4 regions of the Streptomyces glycanivorans genome follow, and region 4 is predicted to be linked to each of the others. Evidence: riboswitches for the same ligand, from Rfam matches in the RefSeq annotation. Region 4 holds a riboswitch; each other region holds the start of a gene.
What was found. Region 4 has a riboswitch for cyclic di-AMP ahead of P8A20_RS08145 (transglycosylase SLT domain-containing protein). Riboswitches for the same ligand answer to the same signal wherever they lie in the genome.
Positions count from the first base shown of each region.

Region 1: linked by a shared signal. The riboswitch ahead of P8A20_RS13925 (C40 family peptidase) and the one ahead of P8A20_RS08145 (transglycosylase SLT domain-containing protein) in region 4 are both predicted to bind cyclic di-AMP.
Region 2: linked by a shared signal. The riboswitch ahead of P8A20_RS03350 (M23 family metallopeptidase) and the one ahead of P8A20_RS08145 (transglycosylase SLT domain-containing protein) in region 4 are both predicted to bind cyclic di-AMP.
Region 3: linked by a shared signal. The riboswitch ahead of P8A20_RS32520 (C40 family peptidase) and the one ahead of P8A20_RS08145 (transglycosylase SLT domain-containing protein) in region 4 are both predicted to bind cyclic di-AMP.

Region 1 is NZ_CP120983.1:3,263,921-3,267,307, forward strand. It holds gene pcrA (DNA helicase PcrA) at 1-1,807, opposite strand, end outside; cyclic di-AMP (ydaO/yuaA leader) riboswitch at 2,065-2,224, shown strand; gene P8A20_RS13925 (C40 family peptidase) at 2,223-3,374, shown strand.
Region 2 is NZ_CP120983.1:736,228-739,614, forward strand. It holds gene P8A20_RS03345 (SGNH/GDSL hydrolase family protein) at 1-747, opposite strand, end outside; gene P8A20_RS03350 (M23 family metallopeptidase) at 911-1,813, opposite strand; cyclic di-AMP (ydaO/yuaA leader) riboswitch at 1,817-1,977, opposite strand; gene P8A20_RS03355 (tyrosine-protein phosphatase) at 2,391-3,215, shown strand; gene P8A20_RS03360 (DUF6126 family protein) at 3,225-3,387, opposite strand, start outside.
Region 3 is NZ_CP120983.1:7,324,640-7,328,026, reverse strand. It holds gene P8A20_RS32530 (ATP-dependent Clp protease proteolytic subunit) at 73-708, shown strand; gene P8A20_RS32525 (hypothetical protein) at 716-1,024, shown strand; cyclic di-AMP (ydaO/yuaA leader) riboswitch at 1,459-1,537, shown strand; gene P8A20_RS32520 (C40 family peptidase) at 1,566-2,036, shown strand; gene P8A20_RS32510 (ATP-binding protein) at 2,320-2,751, opposite strand; gene P8A20_RS32505 (helix-turn-helix domain-containing protein) at 2,985-3,387, shown strand, end outside.
Region 4 is NZ_CP120983.1:1,890,759-1,894,145, forward strand. It holds gene P8A20_RS08140 (hypothetical protein) at 1-28, opposite strand, end outside; gene P8A20_RS08145 (transglycosylase SLT domain-containing protein) at 264-1,118, opposite strand; cyclic di-AMP (ydaO/yuaA leader) riboswitch at 1,121-1,280, opposite strand; gene P8A20_RS08150 (hypothetical protein) at 1,665-1,895, shown strand; gene P8A20_RS08155 (ferredoxin) at 2,636-2,827, opposite strand; gene P8A20_RS08160 (cytochrome P450) at 2,881-3,387, opposite strand, start outside.

The DNA of each region.
Region 1 (3,387 bases), 1.4 Mb from region 4:
CGGCGAGTGTGCCCGCGCCCTCCTCCTCCGCCCGTTCCTGCTCGAATTCGAGAGCGACGGAGGCGAGCTCCTGGAGGTTCTCGATTCGGGTCTCGTCCTGCGGGTCGGTGGACGCCTGGAGTTCGGCGAGGTAGCCGGTCCGTTCCATGACGGCCTCCACGACGACCGCCGGTCCGGCGCCGGACTCCACGATCGTGCGGAGCTCCTCCATCAGCGTGTTGAACCGCTTCACGGCGTTCGCCGACCGGGCCGCCATGCCGTACGCCTCGTCGACGCGGCGCAGCGCCTGCGGGAAGGAGATCTTCTCGCGCATCGAGAGGGCGTCGATCATCGCCTCGGCCCGGTCCCCGATGCCGCGCTTGGGCACGTTGAGGATGCGGCGCAGCGGGACGGTGTCCTCGGGGTTGGACAGCACCCGGAGGTAGGCCAGGACGTCCCTGACCTCCTTGCGCTCGTAGAAGCGCACTCCGCCGACGACCTTGTAGGGCAGTCCGACGCGGATGAAGATCTCTTCGAAGACACGGGACTGGGCGTTCGTGCGGTAGAAGACGGCGACGTCGCCCGCCTTCGCGTCGCCCGCGTCCGTCAGCCGGTCGATCTCGTCGGCGACGAACTGCGCCTCGTCGTGCTCGGTGTCGGCGACGTAGCCGGTGATCCGGGTGCCGGTGCCCGCGTTCGTCCAGAGGTTCTTGGGGCGACGGCTCTCGTTGCGCTCGATGACGGCGTTGGCCGCCGAAAGGATCGTCTGCGTGGAGCGGTAGTTCTGCTCCAGCATGATCGTCTTCGCGTCCGGATAGTCCTCCTCGAACTGGAGGATGTTGCGGATGGTCGCGCCGCGGAAGGCGTAGATCGACTGGTCCGCGTCACCGACGACGCACAGTTCGCCCGGGGCGTCGGCCTCGCCCGCCGGGCCCACCAGTTCGCGCACGAGGGTGTACTGCGCGTGGTTGGTGTCCTGGTACTCGTCGACCATGACGTGCCGGAAGCGGCGGCGGTAGTGCTCGGCGACGTCGGGGAACGCCTGGAGCAGGTGCACCGTCGTCATGATGATGTCGTCGAAGTCGAGGGCGTTGGCCTCGCGCAGCCGCGCCTGGTAGAGCGCGTAGGCCTGCGCCAGCGTCTTCTCGAACCCGTCGGCCGCCTGACCGGCGAAGGTCTCCTCGTCGATCAGCTCGTTCTTCAGGTTCGAGACCTTCGCCGTGAACGACTTCGGCGGGTAGCGCTTCGGGTCGAGGTCCAGATCGCGGCAGACCAGTGCCATCAGCCGCTTGGAGTCGGCGGCGTCGTAGATCGAGAACGACGAGGTGAAGCCCAGGCGCTTCGACTCCCGGCGCAGGATCCGCACACAGGCGCTGTGGAACGTCATGACCCACATGGCGTTGGCGCGCGGGCCGACGAGGTCCTCGACACGCTCCTTCATCTCGCCGGCGGCCTTGTTGGTGAAGGTGATCGCGAGGATCTGCCCGGGGTGCACCCCCCGCTCGGCCAGGAGATGGGCGATCCGGTGGGTGAGCACCCGGGTCTTGCCCGAGCCGGCGCCGGCCACGATGAGCAGCGGGGAACCGGCGTGCACGACGGCGGCGCGCTGCTCCGTGTTCAGCCCGTCGAGCAGCGCGGCTGAGTCGACGACGGGGCGCGGGGCGCCGTCGCGGTAGTAGGCGTCGCGCGGCGGCGGAGGCGTGTCGAAGACGTCCTCGAAGAGGCCCTCCGGCACCGCTTCGGGTGCGTGCTCCTCGGGGGGCGGCGGGGGGCCGTCCTCCCCTTGCTGGAGGCCGGTCAGGAAACTGTCGTCAAAGAGGCTGCTCATCGCCTCACGAGTCTAGGCGGCCCCACCGACAGCCCGGGCCGCAACGGCGACAACGGTCCGGGACCAGGAGCGGAACGGAACGGGCTGCCTACGGAACGTGAGATTCCGGGGTCACATCCGGCCACGCGGACCATCGCCGGGAAAAGGTCACGAAAATGTATCGGGCATATCGAACATCAACCTTCACAAGGGCACCACGGGTTGGCTAGCGTGCTCCGACGGGTGCCCCGTACCCCCTTGAGGCGAACCGCGCCGCACGGGCACCCCCGCCGAATCCGCACCGCCCCGAAGGGGCCCGGAACCGGGGACCCACACGCAGCACCGGGGTGAATCGGTCCGTCCCGCCGGACCGTAGGGCAGCCTTCCGTTCCGCCCGAACCCGACAGCTAACCCGGTAGGCGGTCCACGGAAGGAGATGCCGGCCTTGGCGTCGCATCGCAAGCCCCGCACCCGGGTGCGCACCACCCCTGCCGTAGGTCTCACGACCGCGGCGCTCGCCTCCGTCACCCTGCTCTCCACGCAGAGCGCGACGGCTGCCCCCGCCGAGCCCAAGCCCAGCATCCAGGAAGTGCAGAAGAAGGTCGACGACCTCTACCGGCAGGCCGGTACGGCGACGCAGCAGTACAACAAGGCGAAGACCGCCTCGGCAGAGCAGCGCTCCAAGGTCGACGCGCTGCTGGAAGCCGCGGCGAAGCGGGCGGACAAGCTCAACGAGACCCGCCGCGAGCTGGGCAACTACGCGGCCGCGCAGTACCGCGGCGGCTCGATCGCCCCGACTGCGACGTTCTTCCTGGCGGACGATCCGCAGTCGTACTTCGACCAGGACCAGCTGATGGCCCGGATGACCAGCCGGCAGCAGAAGGCGGTCGCCGACTTCCGCACACAGCAGAAGGAGGCGGCGGCCAAGCGGGCCGAGGCGACGAAGAGCCTGGAGACGCTCACCGAGTCGCAGGCCTCGCTGCGCACCAGCAAGCAGCAGGTGCAGACGAAGCTCACCGAGGCGCGCTCGCTGCTGTCGAAGCTGACCGCCGAGGAGAAGGCGCGGCTGGCGGAGCTGGAGCGCAAGAAGGAGGCGGAGGCCGAGCGCAAGGCCGAGGAGCTGGCCCGGCAGCAGGCCGACAAGGAGAAGGCCGCCGCGGACGAGGCCACGAAGACGGGGACGGGCACGGGCACGGGGTCCGGCACGGGCTCCGGCACGGGCTCCGACAGCGGTTACGCCTCGAAGGCCGAGAAGGTCCTGGCCTTCGCACGCGCCCAGATCGGCAAGCCGTACGTGTGGGGGGCGACGGGCCCGTCCTCCTACGACTGCTCCGGGCTCACCCAGGCCGCCTGGAAGGCGGCCGGCGTCGATCTGCCGCGCACCACGTGGGACCAGGTCGAGGTCGGCACCCGGGTGGCCACGGCGGACCTGCGGCCGGGGGACCTGGTCTTCTTCTACGACGACATCAGCCACGTCGGCATCTACAAGGGCGACGGCATGATGATCCACGCGCCCAAGCCGGGCGCGAACGTCCGCGAGGAGTCGATCTACTACATGCCGATCTACGGCAGCGTGCGCCCGGCATAGCGACCTGCCCGCG
Region 2 (3,387 bases), 1.2 Mb from region 4:
GACCAGGTACTCCCGCGCCCACTGGATGTCGTCCCGCCGCACCTCCAGCGTCCCGCGCTGAGCCTGCGGGGGCCACACCTGGTCGGGGTCGGCCGGCACGTCGAGGCCGAGGACCTGGGCGGCGCGCAGCGCGACCCGGGTGTGTCCCTCCGCCGAGAGGTGCAGCCGGTCGTTGTCCCAGGCCCGCCTGTCCTGCACGGACCGCAGGGACCACAGGTCCAGGACCGGGCAGTCGTAACGGTCGGCGATCGACCGGACGTGCGCGGTGTACATGGCGATCTTGCCCCGCAGGTGCTTGAGGACAGGGATGCCACGGGTGTCGAAGCCGGTGGTGACCAAGACGGTACCGACCGATTGCGTCAGGTCGGCCACCGCACGCTCGAAGCGTTCGGCCACGTCGTCCGGGTCGGAACCGGGACGGAGGATGTCGTTGCCGCCCGCGCAGAAGCTCACCAGATCAGGTGCCAGCTCCTTGGCGCGGGGGACCTGTTCCTCGACTATCTGGTCGAGGAGGCGTCCGCGTACGGCGAGATTGGCGTACCGGAAATTCCCGTGCGGGTCGTCCACGGGCCCGACCATCGCATCGGGGACCGGGAGCTGGTCCGCGAGGAGGACCGCGAACCGGTCCGCCCAGCCGACGAGGGTCCCGCCGGGGCCGGGGTCTCCGACGCCCTCGGTGAAGCTGTCGCCGATCGCCGCGTACGACCCGATGATGCCTCGTCTGTTGTTTCTCGAATCGTCTGCCACAAGGGCTTATCTTGCACCTTCGAATGTGACCTACGCGACCGTAATAAGGGGTTGACGGTTGGTGAGAAAGACCACCCGGTCAGTTTTTGGTAAAGCAGGAATAAGGAGAGGGGCGGTGCGCCCCGGCGCACCGCCCCTCTCCTCGACCCTCAGGTGGTGTGCCTCAGACGGACACGCCGTGCGAGCGCAGGTAGGCGATCGGGTCGACGTCCGAGCCGTAGCTCGGACCGGTCCGGACCTCGAAGTGGAGGTGCGGGCCGGTGGAGTTGCCGGTGGAGCCGGAGAGGCCGATCTGCTGGCCGCCGGTGACGGTCTGGCCGGTCGAGACCTCGAGCGAGGACAGGTGGGCGTACTGCGAGTACATCCCGTCGCTGTGCTGGATGACGACCTCGTTGCCGTACGAGCCGCTCCAGCCGGCGGACACCACGGTGCCATCGCCGATGGACCGGACGCTGGTGCCGGAGGCCGCCTGGAAGTCGGAGCCGGTGTGGTAGCCGCTGGACCAGCTGGCGCCGGAGGCGCGGTACTGGGTGGTGACGTTGGGGTTCTCGACCGGAGTGGTCCAGCCGGAGGCGGTGCTCTCCGACGCGCTGGAGTCGGCGGTCTTCGCGGCGGCCTCCTGGGCCGGGGCCGGAGCCTTCTCGGCCGGGGCGGACTTCTTCGCCGTCGACGGGGCTGCCTTGGAGGGTGCGGCCTCCGAGGAGCCGGACGCCTTGGCGCCGAGCGTCAGCTTCATGCCCGGGAGGATCAGGCTCGGGTTCTCGCCGACGACGTCACGGTTGTCCTTGTACAGCTTCTGCCAGCCGCCCTTGACCTCGTGGTCGGCAGCGATCTTGGCCAGGTAGTCACCGGAGACCACGGAGTAGGTCTTCGGGGAGCTCTTCGCCGCCGAGGCGGGAGCGCTCTGGGCCGCGACGGACTTGGCCGGAGCCGCCTGCTCGGCGGCGTGGGCGCCGGTGGCGCCGATCAGCGGGAGGGCGAGAACGGCGCCACCGGTCCCCGCGGCAAGGACGCCTCGGGAGATCGGGCCGGTCTTCGTACGACGGTGCTTGCCTTTTGCGGGCATGGGGGATTTCCTCTCCGGCGCCTGCGAGGTGAGCTGTCGGGTTCGGACTGGAGATGCCCGGCCGCACTAAGTGCGACTTGACCCCAAGCCGTGCCGGATCGCTCCGGACGGCGGCCTACCTGGTTCCCCCGCTCCTGCCACACGTGAGTCGGTGCGGATTCCGGGCGGCGGCAGGATTAGGCGTTCCGTCCGGATTGATGGTGACCGTAAGCGAGCCGGGATGCTGCGAACAAGCCGCCGATTGCGAACCGGAATCCACGCTTCATTTCCGTCGCGGAATTCCCGTCACACTCCGTGGATTACGGATCTTGGCTTTCCGCGCGGGGTCCGGAATACCCATCGGCACGTTCACCACACACCGTCACGGATATGATCCCGCTCACCCGCCTCACCTCATCTCCCTTACAAGCAGGGCATGTTCTATTAAATGCAGCAATACGGACATGTCGCCGCTCCTCCCGCCCGATGACCCGCCGCCTCCATGACCGAGACGGTTGCCTGATGCAGCCATGTCGTATCGTCGCGAGCGTGCCCCCGTCGGCGAGCGGCGCCGACGCCCGACACTCCAGGAGCCCTTGTGACGCAGCTGCCAGAGGTCCCGCCGGCCGGCCACGGACCCAAGGACGTCGCCCTGACCGGCGTCCGCAACTTCCGCGATGTCGGCGGGCTTCCGACCGTGGACGGCCGCACCGTGCGCCACGGGCGGCTCTACCGCAGCGGTCACCTCGCGAACGCCACCGAGGCCGACGCCTCGTTCCTCGCCGGGCTCGGCCTGCACACCATCTTCGATTTCCGCAATGCCGCCGACCACAAGCTGGACGGCCTCGACGTGGAGCTGCCGGGCGTCCGGAATGTCAGCATTCCTCTTTCGGACCCGGCCGACGGCGCCGAGTTCTGGCGGCTGGTGCGCGACGGGAACATCCAGCAGTTGCGCTCGATCCTGGCGGACGGCAAGGGCACGGAGCGGATGGTCGCCTCGTACCGCTCGATCATCAAGGACCGCACCGCCGAACACAGCCGCGTGCTCCACGCGCTGGCGGAGGACAGCGTGCCGGCACTGATGCACTGCGCGGCGGGCAAGGACCGCGCGGGCCTCTCGATCGCGGTCGCGCTGCTGGCGGTCGGTGTCGAGAAGGAGGCGATCGAGGCCGACTACCTCAAGTCGAACGACGCGCACCGCCGCTACAAGGTCCGGCGCAGCGACACCTCGCCGGTGGGGATGTCCGACGAGGTGATGGAACTGCTCGACCCGCTCTTCGGAGCAGAGGCCGAATACCTGGCCGCGGCGTTCTCGACCATCGAGGAGGTCTGGGGCAGCACCGACCGCTACCTCCTCGATGGGCTGAAGATCAGCCCGGAGACCCGCGCGAAGCTGCGCGAGCGGCTCGTCGAGGACGCGTGAGCCCGAGGCTCAGCCCTTTCCGGCGACCGTGAAGAGGAGGAAGAGGAAGGCCGCGACGACGTGTCCGGCCACCAGATAGGCGAAGAGCCGGATCACGACACCACGGGGCATCCGCCGCTCCTGGGTGTCCGCGCTCTTCGGCCGGCGCGGGGTGAGGGGGTCGTAGTGCTCC
Region 3 (3,387 bases), 5.4 Mb from region 4:
CCTCCTGTACGTCCTGTACATTTTTTACGTACTTCGAATTCATGCAGTCCGAGGTCCAGGAGAGGCACCGCCATGTTCCGTCCCGCCGCCCGCTACGTTCTGCCCGAGTTCACCGAGCGCACCGCCCACGGAACCCGGAACACGGATCCGTACGCGAAGCTGCTGTCCGAGCGGATCGTCTTCCTCGGTACGCCTGTCGACGACACCGCGGCGACCGACCTCGTCGCCCAGTTCATGTATCTGGAGCACGCGGACCCGGACCGGCCGCTTTCCCTGTACATCAACTCGCCCGGGGGCTCGTTCCACGCGATGACGGCGATCTACGACACCATTCAGTTCCTCGCCTGCGAGGTGGAGACCTTCTGTCTCGGGCAGGCGGGGGCGGCCGCCGCCGTGCTCCTCGCCGCCGGCTCACCGGGACGCCGACATGCCCTGCCTGGCGCCCGGGTACTCATCCAGCAACCCGTTCTGGACGAGCCGGTGCAGGGCCAGCTGTCCGATCTCGACATCCGAGCCCGCGAGTTGACGCGCGAGCGCGAGCTGCTCACGGCCATGCTGGCCCGCCACACGGGTCGTTCCACGGGCCGGATCGCCGCCGACATCGAACGGGACACCATCCTCGACGCCGAGGCCGCCCTGGCGTACGGACTGGTGGACCACGTCGTGGAGAACCGCACGCCGCCCCAGCCGCCGCACTCGTCGAGGTGAACGCCCGATGCTCCCACCCCAGTTCCCGCAGCTTCCCGCACTGACCCGCGCCGAGGCCGAGTTCATCGACTGCTATCTGGAGGTGCTCGACCAGGTCGGGCGCATCAATCCCGCCCGGGGCAGCGACACCTACGGAGCGCTGCGGGCGGCCCAGGCCCTCGCGTCGCGGGCGGTGGCCTTACGGGACGCACTCGTGCTGATGCATGAGCGGGGTGAGTCGCAGATCCATGCGGACACCCTGGCCAGGGCGTTGCGACTGCTGGACGGAGAGCGCCGGGCGGGCCGGGTGGCCCTGCCTCAGGAGCCGTCGAGTTGACCGTGTTCACCACCGACTCGCCGATCACACCGGCCCTTTCGGCACACGTGTACGACACGCCCGGCAGGCCGATGAGTTTCCCTCGCTCGATCGGCGTAGAAGGTCCCCCGCCCGAGGGACAGCCCAACTTGCGCATCCGACGCGGACACTGAACGTAATACGTCGTTCCACCGCTGGTACACGGCTGGTCAGGTCCGGCCGCCGCGGCTCCGCGCACGCGGCGTCCACTCGATCGGATCAGTCGTGACGACTCTCACATACCGCCACTTCAGACAGGAAATCCGGCGGCGCGTAGGTAAAGATCCCTGGGACGACAAGCCCCCGCCGCCGCGGCGGGGCGGTCCGGGCGGACGCCGAGTCCTGCCGCCGTCCGGATGCCTGGTCGACAGGAGTGGATCGGCAGGAGTGGAGGACCCGAGCACAACGGGCCGGCCGGAGATCCGGACGGCCCTCGGGGTGAAGCCGCTGCACGCGGCCGGGCAACTTCGCCAGCCCGAACCCGACAGGTCATCCTTCACAGGCGGCTGACGAAGGGTTGCGCATGACTGCGCAGGTTCATGTCCCGTCTCTGTTCGCCCGGGTCGGTACGGCCTCGGTTCTGACCTTCGCCGTAGGCACCACCGTGCTGGCCCCGGGCTTCGTGGACGAAGCCGAGGCCGCCACCCACTCGACGAAGGCACTCAAGATCGCCGCCTCGAAGAAGGGTGCCCCTTACAGATGGGGAGCCACGGGCCCCTCCCGGTTCGACTGCTCAGGGCTCACGCTCTATTCGTTCAAGAAGGCCGGAAAAAAACTCCCCCGCACGGCGCAGCAGCAGTACAACAAGACCCGCCATATCTCCAGGTCGCAGCGGAAACGCGGCGACCTGGTCTTCTTCCACGCGGGCCGCAGCGTGTACCACGTCGGGATCTACGCCGGCAGCGGGAAGATCTGGCACTCGCCCAAGGCCGGGGCCGTGGTCCGGCTGGAAAAGATCTGGTCCGGGAACGTCTGGTACGGGAGGGTCCGCTGACACTCCTCCCCAGCAGGTTCGGCGCAGCAGGGGACCGGTCACCAGCACGAGCCCCGACGCGGTGAGTGCCGTGCCGCTGCCGCCCTTGATCGCACGGGCGGTACGCGGCCGGCGCAGCCGACGGCCGCAGCCGGGCCGCGTCCGGATGTCCGCGCCGGTCGGCGTGGTCCTCGGCCTGTCGGTGGTGCCGGAGGTGGTCGTCGGCGATGTCTCCGTCACCGCCCGCCGTCCGACGCCCGGCCTCCGCCGGGTGAGACCTCTCCCGGTCACGCGTGCGACAGCGTCACGCCTGCGCGGGAACCGGCCAGGGAAGGGCGATCGACACGGTCTTCCCCCCGTCCGGGGTGGGGCTGACGCCGAGCCTGCCGCCGTGCTCCTTCGCCAGGGCCCGGATGATCGCCATGCCGCGCCCGTTGTCCTGCCGCACCGCGGCGGGCAGCCGTTGGGGCCGGCGAGGGTGGCTGTCCGTCACACCCAGGTAGAACTCGACGTCCCGGTCGAGCCGGAGATCGACGGTGAAGGTGGGCGACTGCCCGAAGGTGTGCTGGACGGCGTTGGTGGCGAGTTCCGAGACGATCAGCCGGATGGTGTCGGCGGTGTCGCCGTCCTCGGCCAGGCCCCAGTCCGTGACCACTTGGGCCACATATCTCCGCGCCGCGGAGACCGAGACCGGATCGCTCGGCAGAGTGACGGTTGCTTCCTGATGGTCTGCCATGGCGACGCCGTCCCTTTCCCACCCGACCGGCCCACGGCCGGCCTGGATTGTGCCTCGCGCCAGACTGCCACCGTTGCCGCCCTCCATGACGGCGATCCACCAAGATATGCATATATCTATCGCCCAATACGGTGAACTCCGCCGCCCGGGCCGTGTGCGGACGCGACACTTGCCCCTTTCCGGGCCGGCCCCCGCTTGGGTACGGCCCTCCGTGACAACGGGAGGAGGCCGTCATGCGGAACGGCCCTGCTGTACGCCGTCGCAAGCTCGGGGAGGAACTGCGCGCTCTTCGCCACACATCGGGACTCACGAGCCGGGACGCCGCCGCACTGCTCGGCTGGCACCAGTCGAAGGTGAGCCGGATCGAGACGGGGGCGAGCGGGGTGACACCGGGTGACGTGACCCGGCTGATGGAAGCGTACGGCGTGGACGACCGGCAGTTGCGTTCCCTGCTCCGGACGCTCGCCGGCTCCGCGGGGGGCGGCGGGAACGGGTGGTGGCACGCCTACCGTGGGCTCATCCCGCCCCAGTACCGCGACTTCATCAGCCTGGAGTCGCAGGCCTTCGCCGCGCGCACGCTGGAGACCTCGGTGGTCCCGGGACTGCTGCAGACCGCCGACTACGCGCGGGCAGTGA
Region 4 (3,387 bases):
TGGTGTTCGAATCTATGCGCTGCTCCACGGCGGGCAGTATGGACGACGAACCTGTACGAGACCAGTCGGCCTGCCCCGCCGGGCCTGTCGTCGGGACACCGCCCGCCCCGTCCTGCCTGACACCGCGGTCCGGTGACCTCGGACACGGACGGCCCCGGACAACGGAACGACGGGTGGTACGGGTTCCGCCGAACCCGTACCACCCGTCGTTCCGGTCCCTCCGTCACGCACCCGCGTGCCGGAGGTTTCGCCTGGGCGAGGACTCAGTAGGCCCCGAAGACGTTGTCGATCGAACCGTACTTGTCCGCGGCGTAGTTGCACGCGGCCGTGATGTTGGCGACCGGGTCGTAGCTGTCCGTCGACGTACCGGGCACGTGGTAGGCCTGGAAGGTCGGGTCGATGACCTGGAGCAGCCCCTTGGACGGGACGCCGTTGATCGCGTTGATGTCCCAGTTGTTGATCGCCTGGGGGTCACCCGCGGACTCACGGATGATGTTGCGGTGGATGCCCTCGTAGGTGCCGGGGATGCCGTGCTCCGCCATGACGGCGAGCGACTCCTTGATCCAGCCGTCGAGGTCGTTCGTGTAGCTGACCGGCTCGGCGGCGGGAGCGGCCTCGGCGGCGGGGGCGCCCTCCGCGGCGAGGGAGGTGTCCGTGCGCTCCGAGCGGTCGGCGCGGTCGGCACTCTTCTCGGCGCGGTCGGAGGACGCGGAGGCCTTGGACTCGGCCTTCTCCGACTTGTTGTCGGCCTTGGCGCCGATCGTCAGCTTCAGACCGGGGTGAATCAGGTCCGGGTTTCCGCCGACAGCCTTCTGGTTGTCCTCGTACAGAGCCTTCCAGCCACCGTTCACCGAATGCTCGCGAGCGATCTTGGCGAGGGTGTCACCCAAGATCACGGAATAGGTGGTGGCCTCGGACTTCTGCGCTGCAATTCCCTTGCCGGACGCGGCAGTCGAGGTCGCAGCCTTTTCGACGGCGGGCGACTGGGCCGGGGCCGCGAAGGCGCTGGTCGCACCGATCACGGGGAGGGCCAGGGCGGCTCCGCCCGTGGTCACGGCGATGATGCCGCGAGTGAGCGAACTGGTCCTAAAACGACGGGGCTTACCGATTTCGGGCATGCTGAATTCCTCTCCGTCGCCTGCGAAGTGAGCTGTCGGGTTCGGGCTGGAGATGCCCGGCCGCACATGAATGCGACTTCACCCCGAGCCGCTCCGGAAACCGGATCGGCACTTACTTGGGTCCCCCGCTCCTGCCGTACGAGAAGTGGTCGGGTAATCGGGCGGCGGCAGGATTCGGCGTTCCGCCCGGAGTGATGGTGACCGTAGGCGAGAAATAGGGAAAGGAACAAGCCTGGTTCAGTGATCACAATTCATTCGCAAGATCAATTCACGGGAATTCATGTAATCCACCCCACATCGCGCCATCCATTCCTCTTGGCGCAGAAGGGAACCGACTGCCACCCTCCCGCGTCCGGGCCGCATAAGGTGACCCTGGTCACGAAGTCCGATTCGGGCGATTTGCTCCAACGCGAAGGGGTTCAGGTCACACGAAATGGCCTTTTATGGATTACGGGATTAAATTCTAAAAACGTACTAAAACGGGCATACGACTCATGCCTGAAGCCGTCCCGCATACCTGGAACGCCGGCGTGGAACCGATCCGCCATGACTGAGAACCCTCACGCCTCGGCCCCGCGGATCACCGTCCTGCCCGTTCAGCCCGGGGATCCGCCCTTCCGCGTGGTGGAGATCGACGGAGAGGTCATCGGGAGCGCGACCGCCATGACGGACGTGCTGATCGCCGCCGCGACGGCCGGGATCCCGGTCCACGACCTCGACGACCCGGCCGCGGTCCGCTGGGTGGGGGGCGGCAAGCTCAGCTGGAAACCGCACTGAGTGGCCCAGGGGCCCGCCCGGGGGCCGCCGGGGGCTCCGGGCCGGCCGTCCTCCGGGGCCCTGACCCGGCCGTCAGGCCACGGACGGAGGCGTCGCGGCTGCCGGGACCCTCAGCAGGCCGAGAGCGGTGTCCGAGGTCCGCGTCGAGAGAGGTGATCCGGCGGGCGGACAACAGGATGGGCACTCCGCCCGGGACCGCGGTGACCGGTGCGGCCGGCCTGATGGTGCGGGGCGTCACGGCACATCGCTTCGTCACCGGAGGCTCCCCGGTCGTGCCGGGGCGGGCGACGCCGGTCCACTCGGCGTCCGGTAGGCCCGGGACAGGAGCTGACGCGGTTGACCAGGCCCCGGGGAGCCACGGACATCGGGCTCACCTCCACAGAGGAGAACGCGGAGTCGGCCCGGCGCGGCGGTGCGGACCACGTCGTCGTGTCCACCGGGAACGCCTTCGTGGCACCCGTCGTGGAGCTGACGGGTGCCACGAAGGCGTCCACCGTGTGTTCGACGGCGGCGGCGAGGCCGCCGTCAGGGCGCCGATGGACGTCGTGCGCCGCCACGGGAAGGCCCTTTCCACCTCGGGGCCCTCACCGGCGCGGACCCGGGCCCGGACATGCGGGAACGCTGATCAGGCGCACCGCGCCGTCGAGTCCCGGGCCGCCACGGGCGAGCTCCTGCCCGTCCCGTAGGAACGTCCGGGCGCGCCTGTCCCGCGGCGGTGAGCGGCGGGACGGCCCCTCAGGTCAGCCCAGGATCCGGATGGCGAGGGCGGGGCAGACGGCTGCGGCCTGCTCGACGTCGTCGGCACGGTCCGACGACGGGTTGGGGTCGAGCAGTACGGCGATTCCGTCGTCGTCCTGGTCGAACACATCGTCCGCGGCGACGACACACTGCCCTGACGCCACGCACTTGTCCTGGTCGAGAATCACTTTCATGGGCACTCCTTCGTCGTGATGTCCGCTGTGGGGTGGGGCGGGTGCCCGGGAGGTCACCAGGCCACGGGCAGTTCGTACACGCCGTACACGGACCCGTCGTGCTTGAAGGAGAGGTCCTCCAGGCCGGCGTCCAGGCGGAGGGTCGGGATGCGCCGGTAGAGGGTGCTGTAGACGACCTGGAGTTCCATGCGGGCCAGGGGCTGTCCCAGGCACTGGTGCACTCCGAAACCGAAGGCGACGTGACGCCGTGCGTCCCGCCCGATGTCGAGCCGGTCGGGGTCGGCGAAGACATCGGGGTCACGGTTGCCGATGTCGTTGGGCACGATGATCCCCTCGCCGGCCCGGATGACCTCGCCGCCGATCTCGATGTCCTCGACGGCCACGCGACGGCGGCCCCCGTGGGTGATGTTGAGATAGCGCAGCAGCTCCTCGACGGCGCCGGCGACCGTCTTCGGGTCGTCGGAGTCGCGGAGCAGGGTGAGCTGGTCGGGGTGCTCGAGCAGGGCGAGGGTGCCCAGAGCGATCATGTTGGCGGTGGTCTCGTGTCCGGCGAGCAGGAG